2 regions of the Anaerobacillus sp. QJM3NY_17 genome follow, and region 1 is predicted to be linked to the other one. Evidence: riboswitches for the same ligand, from Rfam matches in the RefSeq annotation. Region 1 holds a riboswitch; the other holds the start of a gene.
The links. Region 1 has a riboswitch for S-adenosylmethionine ahead of AC0VYV_RS06585 (hypothetical protein). Riboswitches for the same ligand answer to the same signal wherever they lie in the genome.
Positions count from the first base shown of each region.

Region 2: it holds a riboswitch for S-adenosylmethionine, as region 1 does, so the genes downstream of both, AC0VYV_RS14575 (YezD family protein) here and AC0VYV_RS06585 (hypothetical protein) in region 1, are expected to answer to the same signal.

Region 1 is NZ_CM149685.1:1,222,360-1,226,545, reverse strand. Features, by position in the region: gene AC0VYV_RS06590 (DNA/RNA non-specific endonuclease) at 10-948, opposite strand; gene AC0VYV_RS06585 (hypothetical protein) at 1,230-1,553, opposite strand; SAM riboswitch class I at 1,653-1,755, opposite strand; gene AC0VYV_RS06580 (PDDEXK-like family protein) at 2,010-3,047, shown strand; gene istB (IS21-like element helper ATPase IstB) at 3,053-3,808, opposite strand; gene istA (IS21 family transposase) at 3,805-4,186, opposite strand, start outside.
Region 2 is NZ_CM149685.1:2,773,572-2,777,757, reverse strand. Features, by position in the region: gene AC0VYV_RS14590 (hypothetical protein) at 1-129, opposite strand, end outside; gene AC0VYV_RS14585 (DUF1002 domain-containing protein) at 312-1,187, shown strand; gene AC0VYV_RS14580 (NfeD family protein) at 1,257-1,913, shown strand; SAM riboswitch class I at 2,030-2,135, shown strand; gene AC0VYV_RS14575 (YezD family protein) at 2,232-2,375, shown strand; gene AC0VYV_RS14570 (phosphoadenylyl-sulfate reductase) at 2,487-3,209, shown strand; gene AC0VYV_RS14565 (inorganic phosphate transporter) at 3,215-4,186, shown strand, end outside.

The DNA.
Region 1 (4,186 bases):
TCTAGACTCTTATTCACCAACCATACCGTCATTATCATTATCACGCATATAAGGATATAACCAATGATCACTCATGATCGGCATACTATAACCTGCTGCCTCTGCTTCTTTAATCGTCACTTGTCCATTCCCGTTTGTATCAATACTAGAAATATCACCCTCTGTGTCTGAAGGAGTTGAATCGTCAGGCTCGCTCTCAGTTAAGCCGAGTGATGCGTTGACTTCATCAGGGTTCACATTATCAAATGTATCAACGGTTTCATTTCCGTTCATCGTATACGTGTACTGATAACTTGAAGGTATCTGCTTTTCCGTATCCGAATAGGTGATAATGGCTTCGAAATCAGTAGCTTCACCTGCGCTACGGATCGCGTCTTCCATATAAGCTTGATCACCATGTCGGTTAAGTGTACTCTCTTGTGGGGTAATGTTATAAGCATTCGATACCCCTCCGAGAGAATCAGCAATAATATGTCCTTCGTCTAACACGTCACTTTCGACGCCCGGAACCTTTGCCTCATCAGAATAGTACCGTCCAGACGATAATACAGGTTCGTTACCATCATCTTGTAGAATGATTTCGTCAGCAACGACACGTACGAGTTGTCCGTATTCATTCGTAAATGCCCAATATTCACGGTCACCGTACCCAATATCAACGACGACGTTAGGTTCTCGATGTCCAGACAAATCTCCACCATCAACTTCAATAAGTTCGTATCCTGAGAACTGTTCATCATCTGTTGGGTCTGGTGTTTCGTCTTCTACTGGTTCATCCACAACCGTAGTGTTCGTTTCTTCTTTTTCACTATTTTCATTTGTTTCAACTGTACTTACTTCTTGTGTATTTGTTTCTGCATCTTTATTGGGTGCCTCTTCTAAATTGGTACAACCAACTATAAAAATGATCGTTAAAAGTAAGATGAAATAGTTCATTTTCGTTTTCATATTAGAACGCTCCTATAATAGGGAAATTTCGTAATGTTAAAAAATCAAAAGAAAGAGTAAAAATGGAATCATAATTTCTTCTAATACTTTTATTATCCATTACATTGATAGTTTAATTTTACCACATTAAATAACTTCAAAAGCATTCAGAAAAAATACACGATTCATTTCAAAAATAATTTTACCGCTTATTCTTAAAAGCATCCAAGTCTAATCCCCAAACATCCACGATTTCGAATCATCAAAATGAATTGGCAAAATCCTCTTCTATCGACATTGGCTCACATCACACTCTCAATATAATCCCCATTTCCTCTCACAATTTGAAGCCCCTGCTTCTCTAATTCCAGCCACAAATATCGATCCAGCGCATAAGGGGATTTCTGTTGTAGCGAAAGCAATGCATCCTCCGTAAGCAACAGTTCATAAGAGCGGTTTTCCTTTTTAACAGTGACCTCGTAGTCGATCATCTTCATCACGATCACTTCATACGCTTCATCCCACTCCTTCAGTTGACGTTCCATGACTTCTGCCACGTGTAATAAAAAACTTTCACCATCATAACTTTTCGCCATGACGCTTCGTGCAAATCGATTTACGTTCACAAGCTCATCCCCCTTATTCTTATAAACAAGGTATTCAACAAATGAACAAAAAAGGCCCTTCATCGCAAATGAATGCAACAAAGAGCCTCCGCTATCCGTGCGTTATCATTCAAAGCAATGCTTTGCAGGTTGGAGCACCTTACCGCCTGGCAGGTTGCTGTGAAGTCAGTGAGCCCGTACTCTCGTTCACTCGTGATAACCTTGTTTAGTTGGTAATAGTTTACTTAATATTCCAATAAGTGTCCAAAAATAAATTCCTCAAAAGTTTCTTATTTTATTTGATGATTGATGTAGTACTCATTGAATCTACCACTTAATTCTTCAATCTTTTTGAATACCTTAGCTCTACTTATACTTAACCATCCAATAGATTATAACAGAAAAATTTGTAGGTCCATCCTCTTTTTTCCACTATAATAGGAATGACAATATAATCCTTATAGATAGGAGAAAATGATGACTTATTCCTTAGAATCAATTGCTCACCTTGATCACTCTAAAGCATTTGCACAACTAAACAGTAAATTCAACAGCTTTAATCCGCTTAAGGTACTTCGTATTGAACAATTTGAAATCCGACACTCGAATGTTCTAGCTTGGTTATTAGATCCATCCGAAAATCATAACCTAGGAGATTTTCTTGTAAAAAAAGTTCTCTCCCGTATTTTCACCCGTTCTGAGAACGAAGAACGTTTCCAAAATCAATCTCTTGATTATTTAAACTATCATTTCGCTTCTTATGCTGACCTGGAAGTGTTTCGCGAGGTACGTACAACGACTGGTCGTTATATTGATCTAGTCGCAAAGTCAGATGATCAGAAAACAGTTTTGATTATCGAAAATAAGTTTCATGCTGGAGAATCTGTCGGACAGCTGGAGGATTACCTTCACTTCATTCGAAATAAAGAAGAATATGAAGGCTATACGATTATCCCTATTTTCCTAACATTAAATAACGTAGCACCATCTCATGACGAATATTGGATTCTCGATTACAGTGATTTATTAGATATTCTGCAAATTTATCTTTCTCTAAACCAGGAGTCTATCGCTGACAGAGTCTATGATTTTTTAACATATTACATATCAATCATTAAAGAAGAACTTGTTGAAGATGAAAAAGATATTACGTTAGCACTCAATGTTTATCAATCGAATCAAGAAGCCATCGATCTGCTATACGCTCCTCATCATGAAGAGCTTAGAAAACATCACCGATATAATGATTTATTCAAACAAGTTGATTCATTTGATGACAGTACGAAATCGTCACTACACCGTATTTATCAAAAACAAAAGCAAGCAATCGATTATGTCTATCGTATAGGCAGCAATGTTCTCCGTCAGGCTTTCTTATCCTTTGCGATTAATGAGTATTGCGGAACGAAAAAGCCACTTGTGCGAAGTTTTGAGCCATCAATTGCGGAGAATGGAGCCAGTGAATGCATAGAAGAGAGCCACCGGGTAAATTTCACTAGTGACTCTCTTCTTTAATATGGTCAACGAGGAGCGACTAAACTATGCCTTTCACGCATTGATATGTGGCCATCGATTAGTATTTTATAAGAGTCATGGACAATCCGGTCAAGAATCGCATCAGCTACCTGGGCTTGTCCGAGTTTGGAATGCCACCCTTCGGGTGAGAACTGGGAACAAAAGATGGTAGAAGTCCGCTTGAGCCTCGCGTCGATAATTTCTAAAACGTGGAGTACTTGATCTTGAGACAGCTCACTCAGGAGCCATTCATCCAATATCAATAAATCAATCGATCTGTACTTTTTAATCAGTTTGCGAAAACTTCCATCTGCCTCATGTTTGGCAACTGCGAGTTCATCCAATAATTCGGGCAATCGGATATATTTCACCTTGTAGAACTGCCGGCAGGCCTGAATGCCGAAAGCATTTGATATCCATGTCTTTCCATTGCCTGAAGCGCCCATAAGGATAATATTATGATGCTTCTGAAGATAGGTGCCGGACGCCAGCTCTAAAATTAACTGCTTATCCAACTTACGGTCAGCGTGATACTCGATCAGTTCAACGGCTGCGCTCGAGTCATCAAATGTGGCTTGTTTAATCAATCGGTCTAACTTATTCGACCTTCTGCGATCATATTCCGTATCCACCAATAGGTTAAAACGATCATCAAAATCCATGCCTTGGAAGTCTTTATTTTCATTCTGTAGTTGATATAAGTCCGCCATTCCACTCATCTTCATGTCCATTAACTTTCGTAAGGTTTCTTGGTTGATCATTTTTTATCCCTCCCAAAATAGGTAGCGCCTCTGGTAAAACCATAGTCCTCTGTCTGCGGTTCCCCAACTAGCTGTTTGTTCGCTTGCTTTTTCTTCTGCCTCTCCAAGATGCTTTTAAGAACGGCAACGGTGGGATGGGAGGATATCTCCAGTAAGGTCTTGGTCGCTTCCTCAAGCTCTGATTCCGTTCTTTTAGAGGCTGTACTTCTCAATCCGTTCAATATATTCAAAGCTTTCTTTTCAACATTTGTTTTCAAGATATGTTCAACCAGACGTTGCGTATTCGGTCCGACAGTCCTCGCCCATTTACGGTTGTTTTCTGGATTGTGATCGAGATAAAGCCGATGGTGGTCTGGCATGTGATCCGGATTTGTGGCA
Region 2 (4,186 bases), 1.6 Mb from region 1:
TGACCCCACTTCGACTGCTTCTGATACTTCTGAAATAGCTCTGTTATTTGTAAGAGTTCCTGTTGTTAAATCATAATAAGTTGTATGAAGGACAAGCAGAAATAGGGAACTTAACAATAGTTTTCGCATCTCTCGCAACTCCTTCAGAATGATTTCCTTTGTACTACGATATGCTTGTCCTTCCATGATATGACAGATTTCCTAGTGAATTATCTTTTCTTTCGATCGAGTGTCGAGTAGAATACTAAGAGATGGGGAGATTAACTGAGTTACTCTTCATTAGAGCCTCACGTTAAAAGGAGACAAAAAACATGCTTAAAAAAGGATTGCCGTTTTTATTGTCGATGGTGTTAATGATGTCTATTATTCCTATGGTGGCACAAGCGGATGCGAGCGTCGGGGATGTCATCGTTACACTTGGTGAAGATCTATCTGAAGAGCAAAAACAGAAGCTAGTTGATGAAATGGAAGCTCCGGAAAATGCAATGACGGTAACGGTATCAAATGAAGAAGAGCATAAATATCTTGGGAATTATATAAGTAAAGCGCTAATCGGTACCCGCGCCTTATCTTCTTCTTCCATAACCATTGGTGAAAAAGATGCTGGTTTAAGCGTTGACACAAAAAATATTAATTGGGTAACAGATGAAATGTACGCAAATGCTTTAATAACAGCTGGAGTAAAAGATGCTGATGTTTATGTGACAGCACCAATGGAGGTTTCAGGTACGGCTGCATTAACTGGTTTAATCAAAGCTTATGAGTTAAGCACAGATGAAGTGATACCTGAGGAGCAAAAACAAGTAGCAAATGAAGAGCTTGTCACTACTGCAAAATTGAGCGATAGTATTGGCGCAGATAAAGCAACAGAGCTAATGACTAAGATTAAGGATGAAATTGCTACAAACCCACCTGAGACGGAAGATGATTTAAGAACAGTTATTAAACAAATTGCTAACGATTCAGGTATTGAATTGACTCAAGATGAGTTGGATGGTCTTGTTGCACTGTTTAATCGAATGAAAAATCTTGATATTGATTGGGATCAAATGAAGAGTCAGTTGCAGAACGCGAGAGAAAACCTGGACGAGTTTTTAAATAAAGACGAGACACAGTCATTTATTCAAAAAATCATTGATTTCTTTATTGCGATTATTGATGGAATAAAAGGGGTATTTCAATCGTAAGGTGACAAGTGACTGAAACTTTCTTCCCTTTTGAACGTATAAGAGAAGAAGGAAAAGGAGGGAGCGAGGATGGAGATTCTATCTTTGCCAGCAGTTGGCTTTCTTATCGTTTTACTTAGCGTGCTATTCTTGTTTGCTGAGTTACTTGTCCGTGTAAAAGGTATTTTTGGATTGATCGGAATACTATTGCTCACATTTTATTTTAGTTTCCATCTTACTTCTTTATCATCAATTCTCTGGATGGGACTTGTGTTTGCTGTTGGTTTAGGCTTAGTTATTCTTGATGGGAAATTACTCAATGATGGTACATTTGGTTTGATTGGATTAATTATGATGGTTACAGCCGTAGCCATTCCTTCTCCGACTTTCCTTTATGGCCTTCTCGTTTCTAGTGGTTTTTTAATTGGTACGGCTGCTTCATTCCTGTTTTTGCGTGTTTTCCCCGCACGTTCTATGTGGACGAAAATGACGTTAAAGGATCGGTTAAGCAGTGAAATGGGGTATAATTCCATGAACGCTGAGTATAAGAATTTAGTTGGAGAATCGGCTATGACAATTACTCCATTTCGACCAAGTGGAACAATACAAGTCAATGAGAAAAAGTACAGCGCCATTTCTGTTGGAAGTTGGATCGACAAGGATACGGCAGTAGTTATTACGTCTGTAGATGGTACGCGTATCTTAATAGAAGAGAAAAAAGAAGAAAGTAAACGTCATCCAATTTAAAAATGGTCCCCGAGTCATAGATTCGGGGTTTTTTTCATATTCTTTTCTAATCCCTTTATCCCGATCTCTAAACTAGGGTTGACATATTGTTAGATAATAGTTAAGATTTAGAAAATAACTTATCAAGAGAGACCGAGGGACTGGCCCGTTGACGTCCAGCAACCTGCCTGATTGGCAAGGTGCTACTTCCAGCAAAATGGAGTCCATTTTGGAAGATAAGGTGAATTAAGGTAACCTGATCTGTCTTTCCAATTTGGGAAGGCTTTTTTCATTTATAAGCTTCTCCTCATGATTATTACGACTAAGGGAGGTTGCATGATGGGAACGAAAGACCAGAATTTTTCAGACGTTGCTGTACGTATAGAACGAATGCTAAGTTCGTTAAAATTTGGGTCAATTACGCTTGTTGTTCAAGATGGGAAAGTTGTTCAACTTGAAAGAAAAGAAAAAGAACGACTTTAATATTGGCGCTGACTAGAGAAACTAGAGGCGGTTCTAACCCTAAAGGTTAGAACCGCCTCTTTTTTTAAACTTTTAAATATATTTCCTTGATCGGAATTGGGAGGGTTAGAAATGAATTGGTTCTATAATAATTGGTCGGGTAAGGAACCTGAATTCGACGTTGAATCAGAAACGAAAGGGGCTCTTGAAGTTCTGGAGTGGGCGTATCAAATATACCAAGATGATATTGTATATGCTTGTAGTTTCGGTGTTGAGGGTGTCGTTCTAATTGATTTGATTTCCCGGGTAAACCAGAACGCGAAGATTGTTTTTCTGGATACAGGTCTCCATTTTGATGAGACTTATGAGCTAATTAATAAAGTGAAAGCTAAATATCCATCTCTAAATATTAAGTTAAAGCAACCAAAGGAGTCGGTCGAAGAACAGGCATTAAGTAAAGGGGATGCTCTATGGGAGCGAGACCCGGGACAGTGCTGCAACTTGAGGAAAATCATACCATTGCATGAAGAATTAGATCATGTAAGTGCATGGATCTCAGGTTTAAGGAGAGAGCAGTCGCCACTCAGACAAAAGACAAATTATTTCAATAGAGATGATAAGTTTCAGTCGATTAAGGTTTGTCCACTTATTCATTGGACATGGAAAGATGTTTGGAGGTACGTGTACGAAAAGGATTTACCATACAATCCTCTTCATGATAAAGGGTACCCAAGTATAGGATGTGCGGTATGCACTGAAAGAGTATTGGAAGGTAGTGATTCTAGAGCTGGGAGATGGGCAAATCAGGAAAAAACGGAATGCGGCTTGCATTTTGATTCAGCACCAAATCGGTGACGGTCATGACAACCCTAGTTATTACAGTGGCTCTCTTTTTTGCTATGAATATTGGGGCTAGTGGAGCTGCGGCATCGATGGGAGTGGCTTACGGGGCTGGAGCGATTAAAAGAAGAAGCGTAGCACTGAGTGTTTGTGCGATTGGGATTGTTGGTGGTGCCACATTAGGTGGAGGTAATGTTATTAAAACAATGGGGAGTGGCATTATACCTTCTTCCGTACTCAGTCTAAAGGTTATCTTGATTATTTTTATTTCAGCTACAACAGCGCTCTTTCTAGCAAATATGATGGGGATTCCATTATCAACAAGTGAAGTTACTGTGGGCGCAGTGGTAGGAGTTGGTATTGCTTACCGTGCTTTGTACTTTCAGAATGTGATGTTCATTATGTTGTTGTGGATCGTTATACCGGTTATTGCTTTTGCGACAGCTCTCAGTGTTGGGAAAATTTTTGGTCTTTTAAAACAAAGAATCAATCTTACTTCAAAGTGGCAAAAGCCACTCACCATTTTTTTAATTGTAGCCGGTTTTCTAGAAGCCTTTTCAGCGGGAATGAATAACGTCGCAAATGCGATTGGACCGCTAGTTGGAGCGGGAGTTTTATCCCTTTCTCACGGCGCATTTTTTGGGGGAGCTTTTGTTGCTTTAGGTGCTTTAGTTTTTGGTAAACGTGTCATTGAAACGAATGGTTATCGCATCACAAAATTTTCACTTGGTGAAGGTTGTGCTATATCAGGTACGAGCGCTGGACTTGTGATTGGAGCTTCCTTATTTGGGATTCCGGTGCCGCTTACCCAGATTACCACCTCATCGATCATTGGTATCGGAACTGCTAAAGATGGATTTCAGCTTTGGCAGAAAGATGTCATTACGCGAATGATTAAAGTTTGGGCAGTTTCACCGGTTTTTTCTTTAGTTATTTCTTATAGTATGATCAAACTTTTTTTAGAAAGTGATTTATATACATTAATTGCAATT